4 regions of the Pseudoalteromonas sp. L1 genome follow, and region 3 is predicted to be linked to each of the others. Evidence: predicted binding sites of a transcription regulator. Region 3 holds the regulator's gene; each other region holds the start of a gene.
What was found. The regulator ArgR, encoded in region 3, controls arginine synthesis, uptake and breakdown. The targets are predictions, from matches to a motif close to ANTGAATANNTATTCANT.
Positions count from the first base shown of each region.

Region 1: gltB (glutamate synthase large subunit) is a predicted target of ArgR. The motif match lies at 6,156-6,173, and genes of this name have one in related genera.
Region 2: argA (amino-acid N-acetyltransferase) is a predicted target of ArgR. The motif match lies at 3,157-3,174, and genes of this name have one in related genera.
Region 4: L3V38_RS00685 (OadG family transporter subunit) is a predicted target of ArgR. The motif match lies at 3,886-3,903, and genes of this name have one in related genera.

Region 1 is NZ_JAKKCT010000003.1:48,812-56,465, reverse strand. It holds gene L3V38_RS10305 (sigma-54 dependent transcriptional regulator) at 1-1,002, opposite strand, end outside; gene L3V38_RS10300 (FtsX-like permease family protein) at 1,082-2,287, opposite strand; gene L3V38_RS10295 (ABC transporter permease) at 2,298-3,611, opposite strand; gene L3V38_RS10290 (ABC transporter ATP-binding protein) at 3,614-4,321, opposite strand; gene L3V38_RS10285 (HlyD family efflux transporter periplasmic adaptor subunit) at 4,340-5,593, opposite strand; gene gltB (glutamate synthase large subunit) at 6,274-7,654, shown strand, end outside.
Region 2 is NZ_JAKKCT010000001.1:1,116,961-1,124,614, reverse strand. It holds gene odhB (2-oxoglutarate dehydrogenase complex dihydrolipoyllysine-residue succinyltransferase) at 1-828, shown strand, start outside; gene sucC (ADP-forming succinate--CoA ligase subunit beta) at 1,005-2,171, shown strand; gene sucD (succinate--CoA ligase subunit alpha) at 2,171-3,043, shown strand; gene argA (amino-acid N-acetyltransferase) at 3,237-4,577, shown strand; gene L3V38_RS05230 (DUF3083 family protein) at 4,628-5,698, opposite strand; gene glnS (glutamine--tRNA ligase) at 5,927-7,594, shown strand.
Region 3 is NZ_JAKKCT010000006.1:165,834-173,487, reverse strand. It holds gene L3V38_RS17560 (ABC transporter ATP-binding protein) at 1-456, shown strand, start outside; gene L3V38_RS17555 (Dyp-type peroxidase) at 519-1,418, shown strand; gene argR (transcriptional regulator ArgR) at 1,415-1,882, opposite strand; gene mdh (malate dehydrogenase) at 2,108-3,043, shown strand; gene ispB (octaprenyl diphosphate synthase) at 3,139-4,110, opposite strand; gene rplU (50S ribosomal protein L21) at 4,521-4,832, shown strand; gene rpmA (50S ribosomal protein L27) at 4,850-5,107, shown strand; gene cgtA (Obg family GTPase CgtA) at 5,265-6,416, shown strand; gene folA (type 3 dihydrofolate reductase) at 6,483-6,974, shown strand; gene L3V38_RS17515 (DUF3718 domain-containing protein) at 7,054-7,428, shown strand.
Region 4 is NZ_JAKKCT010000001.1:149,273-156,926, reverse strand. It holds gene L3V38_RS00705 (alkene reductase) at 1-351, shown strand, start outside; gene L3V38_RS00700 (hypothetical protein) at 395-571, opposite strand; gene L3V38_RS00695 (sodium ion-translocating decarboxylase subunit beta) at 668-1,798, opposite strand; gene oadA (sodium-extruding oxaloacetate decarboxylase subunit alpha) at 1,809-3,587, opposite strand; gene L3V38_RS00685 (OadG family transporter subunit) at 3,602-3,847, opposite strand; gene L3V38_RS00680 (DUF1328 family protein) at 4,381-4,554, shown strand; gene L3V38_RS00675 (hypothetical protein) at 4,612-4,803, shown strand; gene L3V38_RS00670 (TonB-dependent receptor) at 5,034-7,654, shown strand, end outside.

The sequences.
Region 1 (7,654 bases), on a different contig from region 3:
CAAGGCTAAAATGTCATCTGGGCGATCAGCTAAGCGTGGTAAATTTAACTCAATCACATTTAAGCGGTAGTAGAGGTCTTCACGAAATTGACCTGTTTTAATGGCGTGGCTTAAATCTTCATTGGTTGCTGAAATAACCCTAACATTCACTTTACGGGTTTGTGTTGAACCTAAACGTTCAAATTCGCCGGTTTGTAAAATGCGTAATAGTTTCATTTGCCCCGATAGCGGCAAGTTACCAATTTCGTCTAAAAATAAGGTGCCACCGTCGGCCGCTTCAAAACGACCAATACGTTGTTTAGTAATGCCGGTATAGGCGCCAGCTTCTGCACCAAATAGCTCAGCTTCAATAAGTTCGCTTGGTAGGGCTCCTGCATTCACAGTGATAAAAGGTGCATCCGTTAATAATGAATTGGCTTGAATTATTTGTGCAATCCGCTCTTTACCACTGCCGTTAGGGCCTGTGATCAACACCGAAATATCCGACTTAGCAACCTGAATGGCAAGATTGACGATATGCTCCATGGCCGTACTTTTATAAACTAGGCCAACTAAATTGGCATTATGTACAGATGCTTCACGTTCTTGCTGGTGGCGGGCAAAGGTTTCGTTTTGTTGTTTTGCCTTACCCAGTTCTATCAGATTATTTACACAGGTAAGCAGCTTTGTATCGTCCCATGGTTTTGGTAAATAATCAGCAGCACCTGCTTTGACGAGTTCAACGGCCGTTGAAAGCTCTGTCCAAGCGGTGATTAAAATGATCGGTAAATGAGGATTAATCTCTCGTAAGGCATAAAAGAGTTCTTTGCCTTCTTCGCCTGAGGTTGTGTCGGCGGTAAAGTTCATGTCTTGAATAACAAGTGCAATACGCTGGTACTGTACAGCCTGAGTTGCCTCAAAAGGGTTGCTTGCTGTAACAACCTCAAAATTATGAATTTCGAGTAATAATGACAACGCATCTAAGATAGCAGGGTTATCATCAACGATAAGTATTTTTTCCATATTATTGTTTTAGTTTTTTCCTAATCAGGTGCAAGGTAAATGCTACACTGTTAATCCAGTGTAGCATAGGTTGGGAGAACTAAATTGTTCGGGTTGCAATGCTCGGTGAGATGTTCGCCGCACGTTTTGCTGGAGCAAGTACAGCCAATAAGCTCATAACAAACACACACAAAGCAGTACCAAGTACATAACTAATCTCTAGTTGTGCAATAGAAAAATGCTGCATAAGTAGCTGCCCTAAATAAACAGCAGCAATGATGCCAATGACTAAACCAACACTACAAATCATGGCGTTTTCAACTAAGAAGTAGCTGATGATGGCAGATTTTCTTGCACCTAGTGCACGGCGAGTACCAATTTGCTTTGTACGCTTGCTAATATTGAATAGCGTCAGGCCAAAAATACCCAGGGCAGTCACCAAGACTAAGATAGTAATAAGTACAATCAGCATACGCATCATTAACGTATCTTCTGCCATATATTGCTCTTTGTCTTCATCAAGGCCACGAATGCGAGAAATAACACGTTTGTTGTAGTTTTTTAACATGGCCTCTTCAACTCGGTTCATTACAGATTGACGTTGGCCTGGTTCAGTTCTTACTACAAATCGTGCATTACTACCGGCTTTAATAAAAGGGAGTAATGCGACATTATCAGGGCGGCTATCTTTAAGCCATGGGCCTTTCATTAAATCAATCACGCCGATGATTTTCATTGGGATATCACCAAAATAAATGGTTTGCCCAAGGCCGTTGCCATCAGGGAACAGCTCATCGAGTAGAGTTTTTGTCACAACAGTGACCTTTGAAAGCTCATCGTAATTGTCAGTGACAATCACTTCGTCTTCGGTGTAGTTGCGCCCAGCAATGAGTTTCACACCATAAGTATTGATGCCATGTTCATCGATAAACATGTAAGAAGTACGGGCTGATTTACTCTCTTCAGGCGCTGGCTTTAAGCTAAAGTCAGACGATGAGCCACTGCCTGAAAGCGGTGTATTACTTGAATACGCAGCATCGACTACGCCAGGTATTTGGCGAAGCATGGCTTCATCAAGTTCATACTGTTGAGACAGTGATACGTCTTGACCAAACATCATTACATGAAATACCAAGATATCTTCTTCAGGGTAACCGGTTTCTTGGCTTAAATAGCTAATTCTGTCTTGGATAATAAATGCAGCATTACTGACAATTGCTGTGGTAATGGCAATTTGTATAAGTAATAAGACTGCGCCAACCTTTGAGCGGCATAAGGCGTTAAAAATAGGTTTAATTTCAAACATGTTACTTTCCTTATTGGCTCTTCAGGTAAATAGCAGGGTTGGTTTTGCACACCAGCCAAGCAGGGTAAAGTCCAGCAATAACACAGGTACTAATGGCTATAACAGGAGCACTCAAGAGCATGCTTAAATCCATGGTTGCTAGACTTTTATAATAGCTATAGCTTTGGCGCACACCTAACAAGCCAACTTGAGCAAGAATGATCCCAAAAATGCCGCCTAAAAACCCTAGCATGGCTACTTCGACGATGTGCTGGTAAAAAATTTGTCGTTTACTCGCGCCAAGGGCTCTTCGTACACCCACCTCTGAAGCTCTTCGTAAAAATTTAGCAAGCAGTAAACCAAGAATGTTCGCAAGGCATACAGCCAAAAACATAAAGCTAAGACCAACAAGAATCTCATTATCTTCACTGACTACATTGTTGTACTGCATCCACTCATTCACGTCCCGTAGTTTGGCCTCTAGTTGCTCACGATTGAAGCGACCTAGCTTTTGTTGTTCTTGCATGTAAGCCATCAAGAAATCTTGGTAAGCTTGTTTTTCCTCAGGCGTTTTAAGTTCAACCCAAAATTGCAGCCACACTAATTCTGAATTTAACTTATCGTTGAATGTATTGGTTTTTTCGTGTTTCCATCCATTTGTGTTACCCCAGTTTTCCAGCTGACGCGCTTTCATAAGGCTAAAAGGGAGGAATAGTTGCTCTGTTTTATTGAATGAGCCGTTATTTAAATCGTAATACTTAGTTGTAATATCCCAATCATCAATAACACCCACCACCTCGTAACTGGCATCGTCAAGGTAGATAATTTTTCCAATCGAATTTTCGCCAGCAAATAATTTGTCATTAAGTTCTTTGCTGATCACGACAACGGGTGCAGCATTTGCCTCTTGTTGCTCGCTCCAAACACCTCCATATAGAAATGACAAATTAAACATATCGAAAAAGTCAGGTGTAGTGAGGCGAGCTTGGCCAATAAAAGGTTTTATTTTGTCTGAGTCTAAATAAACCGAAAAGCCAGTGCGTACCATAGTGACACGTTTGCCACCTGCATCCGCTTTATTCAAATTCACAGCGTCTTGGTAGGTCAATTGTAAGGGTAGGTTGTCCTTAGTCCACCAAGTGCTGCCATCATCCATAATTTGAAGCTGTACGCTGTAAAGTTGGCTGCTTTTTTCAGGGATCGGATCCGCCGACATCATGTGATAAACAGATAGGCTTGTCATCGTGACACCAATACCAATAGCAATGGCTAGCACCATTAAAAAGCTCACTAATGGCGTGCGCTTAAAGCTACGCCAGCTTAAATCTAAATAATGAAGGAACATGACTACACCCCAGCAGCTTTTAAGTTTTGAGTGCCTTGATACAAGGTTAGGTCTGCGAGTTGACCATCAACGACCTGAATGTTTCGAGGTGCTCTGCGAGCAAGTTCAGGATCGTGAGTAACCATCACAATAGTTGCGCCATCACGATTTATTTGTTCAAGCAATTCCATTACTTGGCGAGCCATTAAGCTATCAAGGTTACCCGTTGGCTCATCGGCAAGTAAAAAACGAGGTTCACCAGCAAGGGCTCTAGCAATAGCTACACGTTGCTGTTGTCCGCCAGAGAGCTGTTGAGGGAGATGTTTAGCACGTGACGCTAGACCAACTTGCTCTAAACATTGCTCAATTCGACGTTTACGCTCGGCAGCTTTAATTCCACGGTAACGAAGTGGTACTTCAATATTTTCGTATAGGTTCAAGTCAGGGATGAGGTTGAAACCTTGGAAAATAAAACCTATTTTTTGATTACGAAGGTCGGCACGCTGATTGTCATTGAGTTTACCGACATCAATACCGTCTAATAGATATTGGCCCTCATTAAATGGCTCTAGCATTCCTGCAATGTTTAAAAAAGTGGTTTTACCTGAGCCGCTTGGGCCTGTCACTGCAATAAATTCACCCTCATCTACTTGTAGGTTAAAATCACGAAGTGCATGAGTTTGTACCATTTCAGTTTGATACACTTTGTTGATGTTATTCATTTTAAGCATAATTATAATTCCTTGTTGTTAACGTAAAACGAGTACCGGTGCTTGTTTATAACGGTCGTAGTTAGAGATGATTAATTGATCGCCAGCTTGAACGCCTTCTAAGAGCTCCACGGCGTTAATGCTGCTAGCGCCTGTTTTAATATCGATTAAGTAAGCCATATCACCATCGATTCGATAAGCACGCGTCCCACCTTGTTGTAAAAAGGCGCCGCGCTTTACTTGTAAAACATTGTCGCGATTTTCTAAGAGAATGCGGGCTGTGAGACGCTGATTTTGGCGAATTCCAACCAGTTCATCATCAAATCGCACTCGTGTTGTCACTTCGCGGTTGTTTACTTCCGGAGATATTGCTGACAATGTTCCCGTCACATGACGAGCACCGAGCGTTAGTTCGACTTGCATCCCTAAACCTAATTCATTGGCATAACTTTCTGGCACTTGAAGCTCTGCTTCAAAGTTACTTAAGTCCACCAAAGTCATTAATGGCTGACTTTGAGTTACGGCCTCTTTTTGTTGCACAAGTAAATTCCCCACGATGCCGCTCACACTGGCTATGATAGTTAGGTCATTCACTTGGCGAAATAAATCATCAACGATAAGCTGCTGTCTTGCTAGATCTCGCTCTGCGGCTTTTAACTCAAAGGCAAGGGTATCTTTAGCAAGCGCAACCTCTTGCTCAGCATGTTTATAAGAAAGTTTTGCTCTTGCTAAATCATCGACTGCTTTTTCTAAATCAATTTGGCTTATTAAGTTTTTCTTTATAGATAATTGGGCACGACGGTTTTCACGGTCAGCAGCATTAAGTTCGACCTGAGCAAGGTCGAGCGCTTTCGTTAAGCTTAATTTTTGTCTACGTGCTTCAAGTTGCTTGCGTTGAAGCTCACCATCAAGCCTTGCAAGTACAGATTGTTGCTGTTTTAGCTCATTTGTTAGCTCAGGGCTTTTTACAATTGCGATGATGTCATCTTTTTTTACGCTGTCACCTGCTTTTACTTTCAAATCCACAAAGCCGCGTTCAGGGCTGTATACTTTGGGCGCATTTGCAGCAACGATTTTGCCACTGGCGGCGACATCTCTAATGAGAGGTTGCTGAGTTACTTTGCTGATTTGTAGGCTTGCTTTTTCAACGGAAATACTGCCTTCGGTGTCCGCAAAGATACTGCCTATACCAACCGAGCCAATTAATAATGCACCGACAATTAGTGCAACTGGTTTTGCAAAGTTATTCTTCTTTGTCACCGAGATATCCTGAGCACTGGTATCTTTTATCATCATAGTTCCTTAATGTTTTCAACTAACATAATCATGAAACCCACTACTAGCATGGTGAGTGGCGATGCAATAAATAAACTAAAAGTGAACATGTCCTGTCCTTAAATCTGCTGATGTGATCTTATATACCAACAACATGCCAACTTTTATTCTATTGATTTATAAGGGGTTATTTATCTTGTTGATGTTATTTCAATGTCCGCGGACAGAAAAAGTGTCCGCAGCGGACACTTTTTAAAAAGTGGGTTTACGTGCGCGTAAAGAGAAAGCTTTTAAGGGGGTAAGCGTAAATAGCTATCGAAAGAGTTACAGCAAGTGCTCAGCGAGTCTGGTTTATGTGAGTAGGTGATATCTAAATTCTGCATTATCATTCAAAAAGTGAATATTTATTCATTTTACTTGTCAGTTTACGTTAACGTAAAGAGTGGTTTTTGAAATTTTTCTTTTACAAGTTGTTAAATATGACACCAGTGTCATAAAAAAATAACGGTGAAAATACGTCTAAATGTAAAAAATTAGCATAGAATTTACTAAGTACATTTAAATGAGAAATATTCATGAATATGAATATGTATTCAAAACTCTATTGACTCAGAGATTATTTGGCGATAGTTTTGTTCGTCTGCTAGCCCTGTCACAAGAGACTAAAGGGCTGGTCGTTGTAGCAAGGGGAGGGGTCTATGTTATACGACTCAAAATTAGAAAAAGATAATTGTGGCTTTGGCTTGATAGCCCAAGTCAATGGGCAAGCGAGTCACCGCTTGATCCGAACAGCAATCACAGGGCTTGATCGCATGGAGCACCGTGGCGGTATTTCTGCCGATGGTAAAACCGGTGATGGTTGTGGTTTATTAATGCAAAAGCCTGATAGTTTCTTTCGTGCTATTGCTAGCGAACATGACTGGCATCTAGGAAAGAACTACGCCGTAGGCATGGTATTTTTAAATGCCGATCCTGTACTTGCGCAAACAGCTAAAGATGTGTTGAGTGAAGAACTCGAAAAAGAAACCTTGAGCATTCAAGGCTGGCGCGTAGTACCAACTGATGCGTCATGTTTAGGGCCAATTGCAAAAAAACAACTACCAGGCTTTGAACAAATTTTTGTTAGCGCCCCAGAAGGCTGGCGTCCAAAAGATTTAGAACGCCGTTTATACGTTGCGCGTCGTCGTGCTGAAAAGCGTCTCGAAAATGATGAACATTTTTATATTGCCAGCTTATCTGGTTTGGTAACTGTCTATAAAGGCTTGATGATGCCTGTTGACTTACCTAACTTTTATTTAGATTTAGCTGACATTCGCATGACCAGTGCGATTTGTGTATTCCATCAACGTTTTTCTACTAATACACAACCTCGTTGGCCATTAGCGCAGCCATTTCGTTATTTAGCACACAATGGTGAGATTAATACTATTCAAGGTAACCGCCAGTGGGCCCGTGCCCGTGCGTATAAGTTTGCCTCACCACTTATCCCTGATTTGCAATCAGCTGCACCATTCGTTAACGAAAGTGGTTCTGACTCTTCAAGCTTAGACAATATGCTTGAGCTGTTCTTAGCGGGTGGCATGGATTTATTCCGTGCAATGCGTATGCTTGTGCCGCCAGCATGGCAAAAAAACCGTGCTATGGATGAAGATCTACGCGCATTCTACGACTTTAACTCAATGCATATGGAACCATGGGATGGCCCTGCTGGTATTGTTATGTCTGATGGCCGTTTTGCAGCCTGTAACCTTGACCGTAACGGCTTACGTCCAGCGCGTTATGTGATCACCCAAGATGGTTTTATAACACTCGCCTCAGAAGTGGGTATTTGGGACTATGCACCAGACGAAGTCGTTGAAAAAGGTCGTGTTGGCCCTGGTGAGCTGTTAGTTATTGATACTCATCAAGGTAAAATTTGGCATTCAGATGAAATTGACCAGGACCTTAAATCACGTCACCCATACAAAGCATGGCTCGAAGCAAATGTTAAGCGTTTAACACCGTTCGAGCAGCTCTCTGAAAAAGATGCGGGTAATCGCTCATTTGATGACGAAACATTGCTTAAATATCAAAAGATGT
Region 2 (7,654 bases), on a different contig from region 3:
GATGCATCTAAAATCAAAGGTACTGGTAAAAATGGCCGTGTAACTAAAGAAGATGTAGATAAATTCTTAAAAGCACCTGCTGCTGCACCAAAAGCTGAAGCATCTGCACCAGCTGCGCCTATGGGTGACCGTACACAAAAACGTGTGCCTATGACACGTTTACGTAAAACAATTGCTAATCGTCTACTTGAAGCTAAAAACTCAACTGCGATGTTAACGACGTTCAACGAAGTTAATATGAAGCCAATCATGGACCTTCGTAAGCAGTACCAAGAAGTATTCGAAAAGCGTCATGGTATCCGTTTAGGTTTCATGTCTTTCTATGTGAAAGCAGTAACAGAAGCACTTAAGCGTTTCCCTGAAGTTAATGCATCTATCGATGGTGATGATATCGTTTATCACAACTACTTCGATATCAGCATCGCGGTTTCTACACCACGTGGTCTTGTAACACCAGTTCTTAAAGACTGTGACAAGCTATCAGTTGCTGAAATTGAGAAGGGCATCCGCGAGTTAGCACTTAAAGGTCGTGATGGTAAATTATCTCTAGATGATATGACTGGTGGTAACTTCACTATCACTAACGGTGGTGTATTCGGTTCATTACTATCTACACCAATCATCAACTTACCACAGTCTTCAATCTTAGGTATGCACAAAATCCAAGATCGTCCTATGGCTGTTAACGGTAAAGTTGAAATCTTACCAATGATGTATTTAGCGTTATCTTACGATCACCGCCAAATTGATGGTAAAGAATCTGTAGGCTTCTTAGTGACAATTAAAGAGTTACTAGAAGATCCAACTCGATTATTACTAGATGTTTAATCTAGTTGTATAAAAACTAAGCTGTGAACCATGTTCGCAGCTTTTTTTTTGCGCCTTTGGTCTAACTGGGGTTTTCATGTCGAGCCTTGGGATTTATACTAGGTGCGCAATTTGGGATAGCTGTTTATTTGCATAAATATTCAGCTCTTTTAGTATAAAAAATTGGATAAAGCATCATGAATTTGCATGAGTATCAGGCAAAACAACTTTTTGCCGAATATGGTTTACCAGTTTCTCACGGTTACGCTTGCGATACACCTGAAGAAGCTGCAGCAGCTGCTGAGAAAATTGGCGGTGATATGTGGGTTGTTAAAACACAGGTTCACGCAGGTGGCCGTGGTAAAGCTGGCGGTGTTAAGCTAGTTAAAACAATCGACGAAGTGAAAGAGTTCGCTGCGAACTGGTTAGGTAAAAACTTAGTTACTTACCAAACAGACGAAAATGGTCAGCCAGTAGCTAAAATCCTTGTTGAAAGCTGCACTGACATCGCTAACGAATTATACCTTGGCGCTGTAGTAGATCGTGCTTCTCGTAAAGTTGTTTTCATGGCATCTACTGAAGGTGGTGTGGAAATCGAGCAAGTTGCAGAAGAAACTCCAGAATTAATTCACAAAGCTGAGATCGATCCACTAGTTGGCCCTCAAGCTTATCAAGCTCGTGAATTAGGTTTCAAACTTGGTTTAAACCCAACTCAAATGAAACAGTTCGTTAAGATCTTCATGGGTCTTGCTAACATGTTCAACGATTTCGATTTCGCTCTTTTAGAAATCAACCCGCTAGTAATCACAGACGAAGGTAATCTTCACTGTCTAGACGGTAAAATCGGTGTAGATGGTAACGCGCTTTACCGTCAACCTAAAATCCGCGAAATGCACGATCCTTCACAAGAAGATGCGCGTGAAGCTCACGCTGCTAGCTTCGAGCTTAACTACGTTGCACTAGACGGTAACGTTGGTTGTATGGTTAACGGTGCAGGCCTAGCAATGGGTACTATGGACATCGTAAACCTACACGGTGGTAAGCCAGCTAACTTCCTAGATGTTGGTGGCGGTGCGACTAAAGAGCGTGTATCTGAAGCATTCAAGATCATCCTATCTGACGACAACGTTAAAGCTGTTTTAGTTAACATCTTTGGTGGTATCGTACGTTGTGACATGATCGCAGAAGGTATCATTGGCGCAGTTAAAGAAGTAGGTGTAAATGTTCCTGTAGTAGTACGTTTAGAAGGTACTAACGCTGAACTAGGTCGTGAAGTTCTTGCAAGTTCTGACCTTAACATCATCGCTGCTGAGTCACTAACAGACGCAGCTGAAAAAGTTGTTGCTGCTGCGGAGGGCAAATAATGTCTGTATTAATCAATAAAGATACAAAAGTTATCTGTCAAGGTTTCACAGGTGGCCAAGGTACTTTCCACTCAGAGCAAGCGCTTGAGTATGGTACACAAATGGTTGGTGGTGTAAGCCCAGGTAAAGGCGGTCAAACGCACCTAGGTCTTCCAGTATTCAACACAGTACGTGACGCTGTAGAAGCAACAGGTGCAACTGCATCTGTTATTTACGTACCAGCTCCTTTCTGTAAAGATGCTATCTTAGAAGCTATCGATGCAGGCATCGAGCTTATCGTTTGTATCACTGAAGGTATCCCAACACTAGACATGGTTGACGTTAAAGTTAAGCTTGACCAAACTGGTGTTCGTATGATCGGTCCTAACTGCCCAGGTGTTATCACTCCGGGTGAAACTAAGATTGGTATCATGCCTGGTCATATCCACAAGCCTGGTAAAGTAGGTATCGTATCACGTTCTGGTACACTTACTTACGAAGCGGTTAAACAAACGACTGATGCTGGTTTCGGCCAATCAACATGTGTTGGTATCGGTGGTGACCCAATCCCAGGCACTAACTTCATCGACGTTTTAGAAATGTTCGAAAAAGACGAGCAAACTGAAGCAATCGTTATGATCGGTGAAATCGGTGGTACTGCAGAAGAAGAAGCTGCTGAGTATATTAAGCACAACGTGACTAAACCTGTTGTTTCTTACATTGCGGGTGTTACTGCACCTCCAGGTAAACGTATGGGTCACGCTGGTGCAATCATCGCAGGCGGTAAAGGTACTGCTGATGAGAAATTTGCTGCATTAGAAGCTGCGGGCGTAAAAACTGTACGTTCATTAGCTGATATCGGTAATGCACTTAAAGAGAAAACAGGCTGGTAATCAGTTTTAATCTCTTAAAAAGGCTCGCTTATGCGAGCCTTTTTTGTATCTTGTATATTGTTACTAATCGATGTCAAAATTTATTCATGAAATAAGAATAATAATGCTTTATTTGTGAATATAAATTCTTTAGACTGGTACCTTGTTTATTCGTTTTTATTAAAAACATCTGATATTACAAGGTAAATATTACGTGCGTACCACTGAATTGGTCGATGGATTTCGTCAGTCAACTCCTTATGTTAATGCTCACAGAGGCAAAACTTTTGTTGTAATGCTTGGTGGAGAGGCAATAGATCAGCCTGGTTGTCGCAGCATTATCAACGATGTTGCATTACTTACCAGCCTAGGTATTAAAATTGTTTTAGTGTTTGGCGCACGACCACAATTTAATGCAGCACTTGAGCAAGTTGGCATAACTAGTCAGTTCCATAATGAGATACGCGTAACGGATAACGCCACCTTTGATGTCATTAAAAAAGTCGCAGGTGCGATGCAATTTGATATTACGGCACGACTATCAACGTCTCTAAGTAGTACACCTATGTCAGGCTCATTTTTAAATGTGGTAAGTGGTAACTTTGTCATAGCACAGCCACTAGGTGTGGATGAAGGGGTTGATTATCATCACTCAGGAAGAGTGAGGCGCATCGACGTAGAGGGTATTCGCCATCAGTTAAATAATAACGGTATTGTGTTATTAGGGCCGATTGCGGCATCGGTTACCGGTGAAAGTTTTAATTTAACCGCAGAAGAAATTGCTACTCAAGTTGCGTTAAAACTGCGTGCCGATAAAATGCTAGGTTTCTGTGAAGAAGCCGGTATTTTAGATGAAAATGGCGAAGCAATCGCTGAGCTGATGCCAAACGAAGCGGAGCGTGTTTTAGCGAATTACCGCAAGCAAGCTGATTCCTGTTTAAGTGCGACTGTTTTCTTACAAGCAGCAATTGATGCTTGCCGAGGCGGTGTGCATCGCTGCCACCTAGTGAGTTACAAAGAAGATGGCGCGTTACTACAAGAATTGTTCTCTTTAGATGGTATTGGTACACAAATCGCACCACAAAGTTCAGAGCAACTTCGTAGCGCGACTATCTCTGATATAACCGGTATCATTAACCTTATTAGACCCCTTGAGCAGCAAGGCTATTTAGTGCGTCGCTCACGAGAGCAGCTTGAAATTGAAATTGAGCAATTTACAGTTATTGAACGTGATGGACTTATCATTGCCTGTGCAGCTTTGTATCCGTTTGCAGATGAGCAAGTAGGGGAGTTCGCAAGCTTGGCTGTTCATCCTCAGTACCGAGATGCCGATCGCGGCAGTTATCTACTGAGGTTTATTATTAATAAAGCCAAGCGTGCGGGTTACTCGCATTTATTCGCACTGACTACACGGAGTATTCACTGGTTTTTAGAGCAAAGCTTTGAAATAGTGACAGTTGATGAGTTGCCGGCAAAGAAAAAAGCGCTTTATAACCATGAACGCCGGTCTAAGGTATTGCGCTTGGACCTCACTAAGCTGAGTAAAAACAGGTAACCAAAAGGTGACGCATGCGCGTCACCTTTCGTTTTCAATACTGTATTTATCTAATATTGATAGTTAATGTGCTGATAAAAACGCACACGTAAATCTTGTCGAGTTGGGTTGAACGCCAGCTCATCGGTCACTTCATTAATTGCACTTTGAACTTGGTTCATAAACCGACCATAACCAATATCATGCTTATCTTTATCTGCGGCTGCAATCACAAAATGTAGCACGTCAACTAAACTATTGGCATTCCAGTAATGCTGTAATTGAGGTTCCTTGGTGTTGCAATCAAAGGTCAATTTTTGTAGTTCACTGTTGCTTTGAGCATTATCTATATGACTATTGCGCACTATAGGGCGGGTACCATTAGCGATAAAAGCCCCTAGTGTTAATTGGCGTTTTTCACATGCGCGTTTAAACGCATCAAAAATATACTGATAAAATTGTGTGTAGTTTGCTTCGTTAAGCATATGCTGGAACTGCGTTTTAATCGCACGCGTGACTGGAATTGAGAATCCCGCATAGGTCATTTCACTGTGCTCACCTGGTAAGTGACATTGACGAGACTGATAACGAGGGTAGAGGCTTCTTAATTTATAACCGTAGCTTTCTTTATGGCCTTTTGCTTTTGCAAACATGTCATAAGTAAGATGTTGGTGATCGCGAATTTTTAGTGAAGATTGATTGCTTAACAGCTTATCTTGTAAGCTGCTAATAACGCGCTGTACTTTATGATGAAACTGGGCTGCATTTGCTCTGATTTCTTCACCGGTTGCTAAGAATAAGAAGCGAATCTTTTTACATTTTTCATCATCCGAAGCAAATATAGTGTGGGCTTCATGGTATTGAGGATTGTAAAAAAACAGAATTTGTTTAGCGGTTTCTAAGCTATATGCTTCATCGTGATAACGAACCACGGGTAGTTTATCATTTGCGATTAGATGAACATTGTGAAGTTCGTATTCGTCGCATAGTGCAAATAATTCCCTTGCAAGACGCTTATAACTGCAGTTAACTGAGCTAAACTGCGCGAAAAACTCATCGTTTGGTTTAAATTCAACTAGCACATATTGGTTTGCGCGTGCTGAGCTTGGAATATAGACTCGATGTTGATTGAGCGAAGCCATCTTTTTTCCTTATAAAAAGTAAAACTGTCGGGACTATATCGCTACTGGATGATCATTTTATTGCGTTAGAACAATTTTTTTACCGATTTTGTCGAGTCTGTGAACTATGTATTCAACGATCGGCTTAATATCTTCAATAAACATGATTCAACTACTGTATGTTAAGGTTTGTTTTTGTAATAATGCATTAGTTTTGTCACCATGCAATATTCAGAGGATTATGCTCCTATGGCGGAAATTGAGAATCGCCCAAGTAACTTTATTAGAACGCGTATTGATGAAGATCTCGCAAGCGGTAAGCATGCGACTACGCACACGCGTTTTCCACCAGAACCAAACGGTTTTTTACACATTGGTCATGCAAAGTCGATTTGCTTAAACTTTGGTATTGCCAAAGATTATCAAGGTCTTTGTAATTTACGTTTTGATGATACGAATCCAGAAAAAGAAGACATCAATTACGTAAATTCGATTAAAGAAGATGTGCAGTGGTTAGGTTTTAAGTGGGATGGTGAAATCAAGTATTCATCTAACTATTTCGACGCGTTATACGGCTATGCTGTTGAGCTTATCGAAAAAGGCCTTGCATATGTGTGTTTCTTATCGCCCGATCAAGCGCGTGAATACCGTGGTACGTTAAAAGAGCCAGGTAAAAATAGCCCATACCGTGATACATCGATTGAAGAAAACCGAGCGTTATTTGAAAAAATGCGTAATGGCGAATTCAAAGAAGGCGAGTGTGTACTTCGTGCAAAAATCGATATGGCAAGCTCATTCATGGTATTACGTGACCCGATTATATATCGTGTCCGTTTTGCTCATCACCACCAAACAGGTGACAAGTGGTGCATTTACCCAATGTACGACTTTACGCATTGTATTTCTGATGCGCTAGAAGGCATTACACACTCATTATGTACGCTTGAGTTCCAAGATAACCGTCGTTTATACGATTGGGTATTGGATAACATCAGCCTTGAGTGTCATCCGCAACAAATCGAGTTCTCACGATTAAATCTTGAGTACACCATTATGTCTAAGCGTAAATTAAACGACTTAGTGGTTAATGGTCATGTTGAAGGGTGGGACGATCCACGTATGCCAACAATTGCTGGTTTACGTCGTCGTGGTTATACACCTGCATCAGTACGTGAGTTCTGTTCTCGTATCGGTATCACTAAACAAGAAAACATGGTTGAAATGGGTATGCTAGAAGCGTGTATCCGTGAAGACCTAAATGAACATGCACCGCGTGCAATGGCTGTTCTTGATCCGGTTAAGATTGTTATCGAAAACTATGATGCAGATAAAGTAGAAACGTTATCTGTTGCAAATCACCCAAATAAAGAAGAGATGGGGCGTCGTGATGTGCCTTTCACTCGTGAACTTTATATCGAGCGTGAAGACTTCCGCGAAGAAGCAAATAACAAGTTCAAGCGTTTAGTTCTTGATAAAGAAGTACGTTTACGTGGTGCTTATGTCATTAAAGCTGAGCGCGTTGAAAAAGACGAAAACGGCGAAATTACAACTATCTTCTGTTCTTACGATCCTGAAACTCTGGGTAAAAACCCAAGTGATGGCCGTAAGGTTAAAGGTGTAATTCACTGGGTATCAGCAAGTGAATCAATCACAGCTGAAGTACGTTTGTACGACCGCTTATTTAACGTACCAAACCCAGCCGCTGCAGAAGACTTTAACGCAACTTTGAACCCAGAGTCACTCGTAGTGCTTGCGAACGCTAAAGTTGAGCCGTCACTTGCCAACGCACAAGCCGAGCAGGGCTTCCAGTTTGAGCGTACGGGTTACTTCTGTCGTGATAGCAAAGCTGAAACATTAGTATTCAATCAAACTGTGGGTCTTCGTGATTCATGGGCGAAGATTGAACAAAAGGGCTGAACCCTTTAACTAATTTTTTAAGTTTCTAAGCTTAATAAAAAACCCTTTCACTTTTAAAGT
Region 3 (7,654 bases):
GAAGAGGCGTTTGCCTTTGCTGACACACTTGCTGTTATGCATGGTGGAAAAATAGCCCAACAAGGCTCTGCTGAGCAGTTATTTAGCCAACCTAACTCAAAGGTGGTTGCAGAGTTTCTTGGTACGGGCATATACTTAACGGCAAAAGCATTAACCGCAACTGAATATGAGACGGTGTTCGGGGTTGTATCGTCAATCAATGCAGGTAACCATGATTGCGTACAAGGTCAAATTTATGTGCGCCCTCATCATATTCAATTGTGTAAAGCAGAAAATGGCGATGCTCAAGGCTTAACTATTTTGCAAAGACGTTTTATCGGCACGCGTTATGTGTACCGTATTAATATTGCAGGGCAGGAGCTCGAAGTGGCCGCAGAGCAAGACCACGTTTTCTCGGTCGAACAGCCAGTAAAAATAAAAATAATGCCGCACACGGTCAATTTTTTTCGAGATTAAACATGATGTGAAATCCTAAATTGTTGATTGTGTGCCTGATAATGAATAGCTAAGGATTCACTATGGCGCAAGCGCAATCTGGGATTTGTGCTGAAGCAAACTTACATGGTTTGCACCTGTTTTTTAACGTCTATGATGGCCACGATGAGTCATTACGAAAAAAACTAAAGCGTGTAAATGTAATACAAGACGAGTTTTCTGATCAGTTTTCTGAGGCTATGCTGTCTTGTGTTGTTGCTGTTGGGGCGCAATATTGGCCGCATATATTGCCTGAGTTTATTCCAAGTCAATTACAGAGCTTTCCTAATGTCACACACAGTGAACATGTTGTAAGCGCACAACCATTCGATTTATTTGTGCAAATCCGCTCTGACCGTGAAGACGTCAATCATTTATTTGCTCTGCAAATTTTAAAATTGTTTACACCGGATGTTGAACTGGTGGAGCAAGTTCGTAATTTTCGTTTTTTAGATGGGCGAGATTTTAATGGTTTTATCTACGCCGGCGACACGCCCCACGGAAGACAAAAACGCAGTACGGCACTAGTCAATAAACCAGGGCATTTTGAAGATCAAGGTAGTTATATTCATGTGCAGCGGTTTGTCCACGACCTAACGGTGTGGCAGTACTTGTCTTTATCAGAGCAAGAGCAAATAATGGGGCGTACTCGCCTTGATAATACCTTGGTTGTGCCGGCAATTGAAACGAGCCATGCAGTGAGGTCAGAGCTTAAAGATGAGCATGGTCAGCCATTATTACTTAATCAGAGTATGCCATTTGGCGACGTTCACAAACAGGGCATACTTATGGTGTCGTGTGCCGCGCAAGGTGACTCGTTTGAACATGTACTGAAAAGTCGTTTAGGGCAGGGCGAGCATTATGATCATTGGCTTGATTTCACACAAGCTGATATGGGATCGGCATTTTTCGCCCCGTCAGTGAATTTTCTAAAGCAACTTTAAACTGTATCGAATAAGGTGCGAACACGCTCAAGCGTAACGTCAATTTCAGAGACCTTTGCAGGGGCAATAAAAATAGTATCGTCACCTGCAATGGTTCCCAGCACACCGTCTGCTTTACCTAATGAATCAAGTAAACGTGCAATAAGCTGTGCAGCACCTGGACTAGTGCGAATGATGATCATCATTTCGTTATGCATAATGTCAATAACAAGCTGACGTAGTGGGCTTTTCGCTGTTGGTACGCCCATTTCAGCCGGTAAGCAATACACCATTTCTTGTTTTGCGTTACGAGTACGTACCGCACCAAATTTACTCAACATGCGCGAGACTTTACTCTGGCTGATATTATCGAAGCCTTGCTCTTTTAATGCATCTACAATTTCGCCTTGTGAGCCGAAGTTTTCTTCTTTTAATAACGATTTAAACGCTTTGATTAGTGCTTCTTGTTTATCTTGAGGTTGCATGCTGTCGTATCTTTATTCATAAAATGTGAGGTAATTCTACACAATTATGCATACTTATGCAGTATTTGTTTGAATTTGTCGGCCAAATGAAGACACTTTACAGCATAGTTTACAACTATGGTCGAAATTATATGCGAAATAAGCAGGATAAATTTGTTTTTAGTCGCTAATTTCATTATCTTTAGGGCCACAAGTATTTCCTACCTCAAATTACGGAGAATTCCAATGAAAGTTGCTGTTTTAGGCGCAGCTGGCGGTATCGGCCAAGCATTGTCTTTATTATTAAAAACAAGTTTACCTGCAGGTTCTGAATTATCGTTATACGATGTTGCCCCTGTTGTTCCTGGTGTAGCGGTTGATCTTTCTCACATCCCAACAGACGTTAAAGTTGAAGGCTTTGGTGCTGACAACCTAGACGATGCTTTAGTTGGTTGTGATATCGTTCTTATCCCAGCGGGTATGCCGCGTAAGCCGGGTATGGACCGTGCGGACCTTTTCAACGTAAACGCAGGTATCATCAAAACATTAGCTGAAGGCATCGTTAAAAACTGCCCTAAAGCGTTAGTAGGTATCATTACTAACCCAGTTAACGGTACTGTGCCAATCGTTGCTGAAGTATTCAAAAAAGCGGGTACTTACGATGCGAATCGTGTATTCGGTATCACAACACTTGACGTGATCCGTTCAGAAGCATTTGTTGCTGAGCTTAAAGGTTTAAGCGCTACAGACGTTAAAGTTCCAGTGATCGGTGGTCACTCAGGTACGACTATTCTTCCTCTTCTTTCTCAAGTGGAAGGTGTTACTTTCACCGACGAAGAAGTTGCAGCATTAACACCACGTATCCAAAATGCAGGTACTGAAGTTGTTAACGCTAAAGCGGGTGGCGGTTCAGCGACGCTTTCAATGGGTGCAGCTGCAGCTCGTTTTTGTATGTCTTTAGTTAAAGGCTTACAAGGTGAAGAAGTTGTTGATTACGCATACGTTGCAGTTGAGAACGGTGATGCAGCATACTTCGCACACCCAGTACGTTTAGGTAAAAACGGTGTTGAAGAAATCCTTTCTTACGGTGAGTTAAGTGCTTTTGAAGAGCAAGCTAAGAACGATATGTTAGCGACACTTAACAAAGACATTCAAGAAGGTGTTGATTTCATCAACGGTTAATACCCAGATGAAAATGGGGATATTCTCTAGTCGATGTCTTCAATAATAAAAAAGCCTGCAATTGCAGGCTTTTTTATGGCTCGAATAAATTAAGTTTAATGGTCCCGTGCAACGGCGATACGGGCTAAACTCTCAAGTGCTTGCTTGTACGGTGTATCTGGTAAAAAAGCAATACAAGCAATCGCTTTGTCGGCTTCTTGTTCTGCTTTTTGCATCGCAAACTCAAGGGCTTTAGTATCAGCTAATGCCGTTAGAATGCTCTCTAAGTGGTCCATACCATTACCAAGCTCAATGGCTTCGCGTACTAGCTTAACTTGCTCTGGTGTGCCTTTTTGCATTGCGTAGATTAGCGGTAGGGTAGGTTTACCTTCAGCTAAATCATCACCAATATTCTTACCAAGTTGCGTGGCATCTGCATTGTAATCAAGCACATCATCAACAAGCTGGAAGGCGGTGCCTAAATGCATGCCGTATAAGTTTAAGGCATCAAGGGTGTGTTGATCTTGCTCAGTGATAATGGCGGCTAAACCGGTAGCAGCCTCAAATAATTTGGCGGTTTTGCTGTAAATAACCTGCATATAGCTTTGTTCTGTGGTGTCAGGGTCATTACAGTTCATTAATTGTAGTACTTCGCCTTCTGCGATGACATTCGTTGCATCTGCAAGTGTTTGCATAATAGGCATTTTACCCAGCCCAACCATTAACTGGAATGAACGAGTATAGATAAAATCACCTACTAATACGCTGGCTGCATTACCAAACTCTGCATTAGCAGTGGGTGTTCCTCTGCGCAGGTTAGATTCATCTACAACATCATCATGTAGTAAGGTTGCGGTATGAATAAACTCTATGATGGTGGCAAGCGTAATGTGGTCTTTACCCTCATAACCAAGTGCTTTTGCCGCTAAAATAGCTAACATAGGGCGTACACGTTTGCCGCCGCTGTTTACTATATATAAGCCAAGCTGGTTTACCAATGCGACATCTGAGCGCATTTGGGCGTGTATTAGTTGATTGACGTCATTCATTTCACTTTCAATTAACGTCTGGATAGCTTTTATATCCATTGATCTCCGAGCCGATTTTTATGGGTATACGGGGCTGATTGTACATCAAAAATTGCGCTTGCTCGATATTTTGTGACGATTCACTAAAAAAACACCTTAAAGTTTTTTATTTAGGGCAAAATTTGTGGAGTTAAGTTTATCACCTTGTTTAATAAGTAATCGGTATTACTACCTCGGTGACTCGGTTTTGTGACTGAAATTTAATTGTCACAAGATCGTAAAAAGCGCTTGGCAAGAGGCGTTTTTAGGATAAAATAAGGGAAAATATTGAATTGCTCTCAATGCAGCTATTTTTTATTCATTTTATCGAAAAAGAGGCTTGCTAGTTTTTGCGCATTAGCGTAAACTTCGCGCCCTATTGAAGAATATTTTAGTTGCGTCGATTTGAGGGCGCACAGACGGAGTTAATTATGTACGCGGTTTTCCAAAGTGGTGGTAAACAGCACCGTGTGACTGAAGGTCAAACAATTCGTCTTGAGAAATTAGACGTTGAAACTGGTGCAGCAGTTGAATTTGATTCAGTACTTTTAGTTGCTGATGGTGAGAAAATCGAGATCGGTGTACCGTTCGTAAACGGTGGTAAAGTGACAGCTGAGGTTGTTTCACACGGTCGCGGTGAGAAAGTGAAGATTGTTAAATTTAGACGTCGTAAGCATTCTCGTAAGCAAATGGGCCATCGTCAATGGTTCACTGAAGTTAAAATCACTGGCATTAGCGCTTAATTTAGAGGTACTGAGAAATGGCACATAAAAAAGCAGCTGGTAGTACTCGTAACGGTCGCGATTCAGAAAGCAAACGCCTAGGTGTTAAGCGTTTTGGTGGCGAATCAGTTCTAGCGGGCAGCATCATTGTTCGTCAACGTGGTACTCGTTTCCACGCTGGCGCTAACGTAGGTATCGGTAAAGACCACACTATCTTCGCAAAAGCAGATGGTAAAGTTCAATTCGAACAGAAAGGTCCTTTAAACCGTAAATACGTAAATATCGTAGCTGAGTAATCATCTCGATATTTGAAAAACCCCGCCTTTGCGGGGTTTTTTGTTTTAAGGTACTCGATTATATAGCTAAGCATCTTCGGCACTGTACGAAGATGCTTAGCTATATAATTAGGTGTATAATAGAGTTATTAATAAGCCAATCTTAAAGTGAGTAATCATGAAGTTTGTAGATGAAGTAGAAATTCGTTGTGACGCGGGTGATGGCGGCAGCGGTGTCGTATCTTTCCGACGTGAAAAATATGTGCCGGATGGCGGTCCTGACGGCGGTGATGGCGGCGATGGTGGCAGTGTCTATCTACAAGCTGATGAAAACTTAAACACACTTATTGACTATCAATTTGAGCGTTTTCATAAAGCAGAGCGTGGCACAAATGGTCAAAGCCGTAATATGACGGGTAAAAAAGGTGCAGACCTTGTGTTAAAAGTACCTGTTGGCACACGTATTACGGATGTTGATACTGAAGAGTCATTAGGTGATCTTACTCAACACGGTCAAAAAACGGTTGTTGCTAAAGGTGGTTTCCATGGCTTAGGGAATGCACGCTTTAAATCGAGCACAAACCGTGCCCCTCGTCAAAAAACACTGGGGACACCAGGTGAGGTTCGTAGTTTACGTTTAGAGCTAATGCTACTTGCAGATGTTGGTTTACTGGGTTTGCCAAATGCAGGCAAGTCAACGTTCATTCGCAGCGTATCAGCAGCCAAACCGAAAGTGGCAGATTATCCGTTTACTACATTGGTACCAAACCTAGGTGTGGTTCGTCCTGATGCTAATAAGTCATTCGTGATTGCTGATATCCCAGGCTTAATTGAAGGCGCATCAGACGGTGCAGGTTTAGGAATTCGTTTCTTAAAGCATCTAGAGCGTTGTCGCGTACTTTTACATATTATTGATGTGATGCCTGTTGACGGTTCAAACCCTGTCGATAATGCCTTTGCTATCATTAATGAGCTACACCAATACAGCCCTAAGCTTGCTGAGAAACCTCGCTGGTTAGTATTTAATAAGATTGATCTACTACCAGAAGATGAAGCTGAGGCTTTATGTAAGCAAATTGCTGAGGAGATAGGCGAAGAGACAAACGTGTATCAAATTTCAGCAGCAAATAAGCAAAATACGCAAGCCTTGTGTCATGACATTATGGCGCTATTGGATAGCATGCCAAAAGAAAAGTTTGCTGAAGAAGAAAAAGAAGAAGTTGAATTTAAGTGGGATACTTATCATCAAAAAGCAACATCGAAAGATGATGACGATTGGGATGATTGGGACGAAGATGACTACGACGTTGAAGTCATTTACGAACGTTAAAATTTTAAATAAAAAAGGAGCTTTTGCTCCTTTTTTGTTGTTAGGAAAAAAGTATTAGGATTTAATGTGAAAATTTCAATGATTGCTGCAATGGCAAATAACCGTATTATTGGCCAAGATAATCAAATGCCATGGCATTTACCTGCTGACTTACAACACTTTAAGCAAGTAACAATGGCTAAACCTGTCATTATGGGCCGTAAAACATTTGAATCTATTGGCCGACCTTTACCTGGGCGTCAAAATATTATTATTAGCCGTAATGCAGAATATAAAGCTGAAGGCATTGAGGTTGTGACTTCGCCTGAAGCGGCGCTAGCCCTTGTAAAAGAAGAAGATGAAGTGATGATCATCGGTGGTGGAAACATCTATCAGCAGTTTCTTGCTCAAGCTGAACGTCTATATTTAACCTTTATCGACTTAGATGTAGAAGGGGATACACAGTTCCCAGATTACAAAAATGTTGCAGATTGGACAATTGTAGAGCAAGAGCAGAAGCAACCAGATAACAAAAACCCTTACTCATATACCTTTGTTACTTTGTATAAAAATTCGTAACATTATTGCGATGAATCAGATTGATTGGTACAATAATAGTCAATCTTGGTAAGTAAAAAGTATTACATAAGGGCAAAATATGATAAAGCTACCAAATATGTTACTAGCTGCGGCAGTTGTTTCGGCTTCAGTTGCGTACACCGCACCCGTTAAAGCTAATGATCAACTAGCTGTTTCTATTTGTGAGTATATTGCTGCGGACGACAAAAGTCGTTTACGTGGTAAATTAAAAAGTTCACGTATTAAAATTCGTAACATCATTGATTCTGTAAAGTGTAATGGTAACAATATGCTTCGCCACGCGATTGAGAGCGGTGCAAATGATACCGGCGAATACATTGTTAAAAACCTTTCTAAAAGCTCTTTAGAAGACGGTGCAGACCTTGCTTGGGCTGAATCTAATCATAGTGGCTCGCCTCTTATCGCAGTTATTAAAGAGCGCGCAGGACTTTAATTCCAAAAGTCATAAAAGCGTTTGAAAAGCCGCACATGTTGCGGTTTTTTTGTGCCTGAGTGATACCAATCCGTAATACTACTTAATCATTTTGAGGGATTAAACATGCGCTACCTGCGTTAAAAATTTCTGATTTACGACTGTGTGGATGCAGGAGGTAGAGCAATGCAGGAGCAATTGCCGAGAACAACGAAATAACGAAATTTTTGCTTGTTACCAATGAGGT
Region 4 (7,654 bases), on a different contig from region 3:
GAAACCTATATTGGCGCAGCGAAGGTACTTAATGACCTAAACGTTGCTTACCTGCATATTGCCGAAGCTGACTGGGACGATGCGCCATTAATGGAGCAAAATTTTAAACAAGCACTACGTGAAAATTTTTCTGGGTTAATGATTTATGCAGGCAAGTACACTGGCGAGAAGGCAGAGCAAGCATTAGCCGCAGGCTGGGCTGATCTAATTGGCTTTGGTCGTCCGTTTGTTGCAAACCCAGATCTGCCTGAGCGTATTGAAAAAGGGATTGCACTTGCACAACACGACCCTGATACCTTATTTGGTGGCGGTGCAAAAGGCTATACCGACTATCCTTTAGCAACGCACTAAAACAAAAAGCTCGCCAACTTATTTTGGCGAGCTCCTTATTGTGTTACCTGACTAATAAATAAATCAGCTGGATCACCATCGAGATCATTACTAACGGCCATATATACTTAGCATATTTGGTTGCACCATCTAGCCCCATTTTTGAATGATACTTTTCAAGTAGTGGTATAAGAATAGCCAGTGCGATAAACAGGCATAATAAAATAACAAATACATTCATTGTGGCTTCCTTACACAATAGATAAGTTTAAGCCCTAGTCTATAGGCAAAAAAAAGCGCAGTAAAATACTGCGCCAGTCGGTTGGAAGTAAACGACTTAGCCAACAATCGCTAACAAAATACCTGCAGCTACGGCACTTCCTAATACACCAGCTACATTCGGACCCATTGCATGCATTAACAAGAAGTTATGTGGATTGCTTTCAAGACCTACCTTATTTACCACCCGCGCAGCCATTGGCACTGCCGATACACCCGCAGCCCCCACGAGAGGGTTAATCGGCGATTTAGAAAACTTATTCAGACCTTTTGCCATAAACACGCCTGATGCTGTACCAATTGCAAAGGCCAAAGCACCTAATACCAAGATACCAATAGTTTCTACAGTTAAGAACTTATCTGCTGCAAGTTTAGAACCAACAGCAAGACCTAAGAAAATCGTAGTGATATTAATGATCTCGTTTTGTGCACTATTACTTAAACGATCGACCACACCTGATTCTCGCATTAAATTACCTAAACAAAACATACCAACAAGTGGCGTCGCGGCAGGTAAAAATAAAATCGTCAGGCTGAGTACCATCAATGGAAAAATGATTTTTTCTTTTTTTGATACTGCACGTAGTTGTGGCATTTGAATTTCACGCTCTTCTTTTGTTGTTAGCGCGCGCATAATTGGCGGTTGGATAATAGGCACCAACGCCATATATGAATACGCTGCAACAGCAATTGCCCCCAGTAAATCAGGCGCAAGTTTCGAGGCTAAGAAAATAGCGGTTGGTCCATCAGCACCACCAATAATGGCAATCGCCGATGCATCTTGCAGTGAAAATTCAAAGCCTGGAATAAAGTTAAGTAAAATGGCGCCAAATAACGTCGCAAAAATACCAAATTGTGCCGCTGCTCCCAGTAACAACATACGGGGATTTGCAATAAGCGCGCTAAAATCCGTTAGTGCACCCACCCCCATAAAAATCAGCAATGGGAACACGCCAGAATCAATACCTATGTGATACACGTAGTACAATAAGCCACCTGGGTCTGATAAACCAGCTACTGGAATGTTCGTTAAAATAGCGCCGAAGCCGATGGGCAGTAAAAGCAATGGCTCAAAACTACGAGCAATCGCTAAATACAGTAGCAAGCAGCCAACTGCAATCATGATCAGTGCAGGGAAAGTAAAGTTTGCAATCCCCGTTGCATGCCAGAGGTTTAATAATCCATCCATCCCAAGCCTCCTAAGCGAGTGCAATCATGGCGTCGCCGGTGGCAACTGAGTCGCCTTCCGCAACTAAAATATCAGCCACAGTACCGTCATGAGCGGCACGTACTTCGGTTTCCATTTTCATTGCTTCCATAATGATAACGACATCACCTTGATTTACAGTTTGCCCAGGTTTTACTTTGATTTTAAAAATATTACCTGCCAGTGGCGCATTGAGTGTTTCGCCAGCTGACGCTGATGCAGATTGTGGTATTAACTCACTGTCTTTGAGTGCAACCTCTTTAAGCTCGCCACCTTTAGCAACAACAACATCGTAAACTTTACCATCAACTTTCACACTGTATTGCTCAGCTTGAACCTCACCATTTGAAGAAGGTTTCGTTGATTGATCAGATTTAGCTTTTTCACCTGTTGGCACAGGTTCGAAGGCATCAGGGTTATGACGATTTTTAAGAAATTTCAAGCCTATTTGTGGAAATAAAGCATAGGTAAGCACGTCATCAATTACATCATCAGCCAGCGCTAAACCTTGCTCTTTAGCTTCTTTTAATAATTCAGCTTCAAGTTTTTCGAGTTCGGGTTCAAGTTTATCAGCAGGACGACACGTTATTGCTTCGCTTCCGTCTAAAACACGTTCTTGAAGTTCTTTATTCATCGGCGCTGGGGTTGCACCATACTCACCTTTAAGTACACCTGCGGTTTCTTTAGTAATCGTTTTATAACGCTCACCCGTTAATACATTTAGGACGGCTTGCGTACCAACAATTTGTGAGGTTGGTGTTACCAGTGGAATATACCCTAAATCTTCACGTACACGTGGGATCTCTAAAAGCACTTGATCGAGTTTATCCGCAGCACCTTGTTCTTTCAGCTGGTTCTCCATGTTAGTTAACATACCACCTGGTACTTGTGCTAATAAGATACGACCATCAACCCCTTTTAGGCTACCTTCGAAAGCGGCATACTTTTTACGCACATCACGAAAATAAGCGGCAATTTCTTCTAACTGATTAAGGTTAAGACCTGTGTCGCGCTCTGTTCCTTCAACAATCGATACTATTGTTTCTGTTGCACTGTGGCCATAAGTCATACTCATTGATGAAATAGCCGTATCTAACATATCGATGCCTGCATCAATCGCTTTTTGATAAGTTGCTGTACTTAAACCTGTTGTAGCATGACATTGCATCGCGATAGGAATTGACACCGTTTCTTTTAAGCCTTTGATCAGTTGCTCACAGTCATAAGGCTTTAATAAACCAGCCATATCTTTAATACAAATAGAATGACAGCCCAGCTCTTCTAGCTGTTTAGCAAGCTTAAGCCACATATCAAGAGTGTGCACAGGGCTGACCGTGTAGGAAATTGTTCCCTGTGCATGTGCACCCACTTTCACAGCGGCCTTAATGGCTGTTTCAAGATTACGTACGTCATTCATTGCATCAAAAATACGAAATACATCAACACCATTTTTATGTGCACGCTCGACAAACTTTTCCACTACATCATCAGCATAGTGGCGATAACCCAGTAAGTTTTGTCCACGCAGTAGCATTTGCTGTTTGGTATTTGGCATCGCCGCTTTAAGTTCACGAATACGCTGCCAAGGATCTTCGCCTAAGTAGCGAATACAAGAATCAAATGTTGCGCCCCCCCATGATTCAATTGACCAATAACCCGCATTATCAAGTTTCTCGGCCATAGGTAACATGTCATCTAAGCGCATACGTGTTGCCAACAGTGATTGATGTGCATCACGTAAAACTAGTTCGGTTAATTTTAATTTAGCCATTTTCAGCTGCCCCATTATTTTTGTTTATTTCTGAATTGAGCGATTGCAGCGCTAATAGCTGCAATGTGAGCTTGCGGCACACCCTGCTGTGATTGTATTTTTGCAGCTCGTACAGGCTCATCGACTGGTTCATCAAAACGATTCATCAACCTAGACATTAAGGTCACGGCTGAAATCAAAATAGTTAAAAATATAAATACACCAATCATGCCCGTAATCATCAAGCTGGCCGCGGTTGAGAGTAACCCACTTATGTCCATACTGCCCCTCACACTGTTACAAATAAAAAGTCGATATAGTTAAATAATTATTCAATAATGATAACAAACACTCTTGATTTGTATACCACCTTGTAAATTGGTAAAACCAATTTAACTCAAAATAACACGTAAAACATAAAATTAACAACCGTGAAATAAGCGTATTAATAGCCCTATATAGATGATAAAAATAGTCGATATAGTCATAAATTATAAAGGTGACATTGCCTGTTTTTACATAGCATACTCAAAACCCTCGCCAACACAGGCCCTTGAGAATATAAAAACACCACAAAGATAAATTGGTCTTACCAAAATAAGGATAGTAAAAGATGCGATTTTACTCATTTAAGTTGAAAAATAATCACTATGAATAAGTTACATGCTAATTCGTAAAAGTTACCAAATAAGAAAATTTAAAAACCCCTAGAAAAACCACAACCAATTGAAAATAAACAACATTTAACAATGGCATAGAACTGGCTTCAACTATTTCAACCGAAACGAAATATTATTAGCCAAGGAGAATCACTATGTTACGCTGGACAATTACTTTTCTAGTTATTGCGTTAATCGCTGCAGTGTTAGGTTTTGGCGGTATCGCAGGAGCCGCAGCAGGTATCGCTAAAATTATCTTTTTTATATTTCTAGTTTTACTTGTTATTTCACTGGTATCAGGTGCACTTAGAGGCAACGTACCCAAGTAACACAGTAATAACAGACACTTAGAAACTACATTTTTAAATATTACAAGGAATTTGATTATGAAAAATTCAACTTTAAAAGCCGCTACTATCGCCCTATTTTCAGGTCTATTCATTATGGGTTGTGAAGATAACACAGCTGAAGATGCAGGTGAGCGCATTGACGAAGCAATTACTGATACACAAAATGCTGTAGAAGATGCATGTGAAGATGTTAAAGAAGGTGTAAACGCAAAAGAAACTAACTGCTAATCCTTCTATACAAAATACCAACCAGAAAAGCGGCCTCAAAGCCGCTTTTTTTATGATTTCCATTCTCTCCAACTCAGCATAAAACATTAAAATTTCAATATTTATACATTTTCTTATCAAAAACTACACATTTACCTAGGTTGTGTACTAATCTAAACATGCTAAGAATGGATATCGAGTAGTAATCCATTGTTTTCTAGCCAACTATAATTAAATATTGGGAGATAACAATGTTAAAAAACAAACTATCAAATGCTGTAAAGCTGGCGATTAGTACAGGGGTTGTTTCTACAGCTCTTATATACGCACCAATGAGTGCAGCAGAAGAGACAAGCGACGCAAAAAAAGATCTCGAAGTAATTTCAATCACAGGTAGTCGTATTAGACAACCGGGCGCTGTTTCTGCAAGTCCAATTGTATCAATCGGAGAAAAAGAATTAGGTTACCAACAAGAGCCTGAAGTAGAACAAATACTAAGAACTTTACCTTCAACAATACCTGGCGATGGTAGTAACGTAAATAATGGCTCTGGCGGTGCAGCCACTATTAACTTAAGAGGTTTAGGATCGCAACGTTCACTTGTTCTAATGAATGGACGTCGGATGATCCCATACAACTACAATGGCTCAGTTGACAGTTCAACAATTCCAACTGCACTGATTGAACGAATTGATATTATCACTGGTGGTGCGTCAGCTGTATATGGTTCTGATGCGATTGCAGGTGCGGTGAATGTTGTATTAAAAGAAGACTTTCAAGGTGTTGATTTAGATCTTAAACACTCTCAAACCGGTGACAATGATGGTGACAAAAACAGTATAGCCTTAACAATAGGTTCTAACCTAGAAGACGATAAAGGTAACGTTGTACTATCTCTTGGCTGGAGCCAGCGTGATCAAGTACTACTAGGTGATCGTCCTTTAGGTTTACTTGGTATTGAAACGGCTACCGGTGCTAACTATGAGCAATTTTTAAACGGTGAGCCACCAATCCCTGCGCCAGCAGATTGTAGTGGTCCTAACTCGGTTGAAAGTGGCGGCTCAACAACTGCATTCCCAACACGATTTGCAATTGTTGGTGCAGGCACAACTGGCTCAGGGCAATTTAGAAACGATGGTACATTGCAACCAGATACATGTAGTGTATTTAACTTCAATCCATATAACTTCTATCAAACACCTTCAGAGCGTTATTCAGCAACCGCAATCGCTAAATATAACCTCACTGATGAGCATAAAGTTTATTCAAGCTTTAACTACACTAACACCAGTGTTGATACGCAAGTAGCACCATCTGGTACGTTTGGTTCAAGTTTTGATTTACCTTTAGCGAACCCGTTAATTGGCGATCAAGCTCGACAATTTATGATTGATGGCGCTTCTGCTGCTTTGGCGGCTGGTAGCTTAAATGACAGTAACTGGCAAGATGTTAACGGTAACGGCATTGTTGATAGTGAAGACTATCTAAAAGTGCAGTTACGTCGTAGAACATTAGAGTTAGGTGCTCGTACAGAACGATTTGACAGTACTCAGTTCCAAATCGTGACTGGTGTAACAGGTTTCTTCCTAGATGACTGGGAATATGATGTCAGCTATCAATATGGTGAATCTAACCGTACAACTGTACGTGGTGGTTATACAAACTTAACCAATATTCAAAATGCATTAGATACAACCGATGGTGTAACCTGTAAAAATGGTGACTCAAGCTGTGTGCCAATTAATCTATTTGGTGGCTTTGGTACCATCACGGATGAAATGGCAGGCTATGCGCAAGCAATTGCCCTTCAACAACAAAAGTACAGCCAAGAAATTTTCACTGCAACCGTTAATGGTGCAATCGAGTTTATCGAAATCCCAGGTGCTGGTGCACCACTTTCGATGAGTTTTGGTTATGAAAATCGTCGCGAAAAAGGCTTATTTGAGCCTGATGAATGTTTAAAACTTGCCCCTGCTAGTTGTCAAGGTGGTGCAGGTGGTAACCAACTGCCTATTACAGGTGGCTTTAAAGTCGATGAGTTCTTCTTAGAAGGTTACTTACCTGTGTTAGACGGCTTGCCGGGTGCTGAAACTCTTGATGTAGAGTTTGGTTTCCGCTGGGCTGACTACGATACAGTAGGTAGCAACGAAACGTGGAAACTTGGCTTCAACTGGCGTCCTGTTAGCGATGTACTTATTCGTGTTATGCAACAACAAGCAACGCGAGCACCTAACGTAGGCGAAATTGCTTCACCTGTTGTAACAGGCTTAGACAACGCGCTACAAGATCCATGTTCAGTTGCTAACGCAGCTAACATTGATGACGCACTTAGACAGCTTTGTATCTCAACAGGCATGACTGATGCTCAAGTTGGTAACGTACAAGATGTAATCTCTGGTCAAGTACAAGTCATTAGTGGTAGTGATCCTGCTAACCCACCAGGTGCTGAAGAAGCAGAAACATTCACTGCAGGTATTGTTTGGACGCCTGAATTCAGTGCTGTTGAAAACTTCACAATTACGCTTGACTACTATGATATTGATATCGATGACATCATTGGTGAGTTCTCAGCTCAAGAAATTCTTGATGCCTGTTACGTACTAGGTGATGCAAACGAGTGTGCGAAGATTAATCGTATCGGTGGTGACTTAACTATCGCGGGTGCGGGTATTGAGCAATTTACTACCAACTTAAAAAATCAACGTGCCGAAGGTATCGAACTTGGTTTCAATTTTGGTATCTTGCTTGATGACATGGGAGAGTTACAATTCTCAGGTAATATCAATAAATACCTAACCCAAGAGTCGCAAAGCTCTGATACTGCACGCATTATTGACTGTAAAGGTTTTTACAGCACAAGTTGCGACCCTGT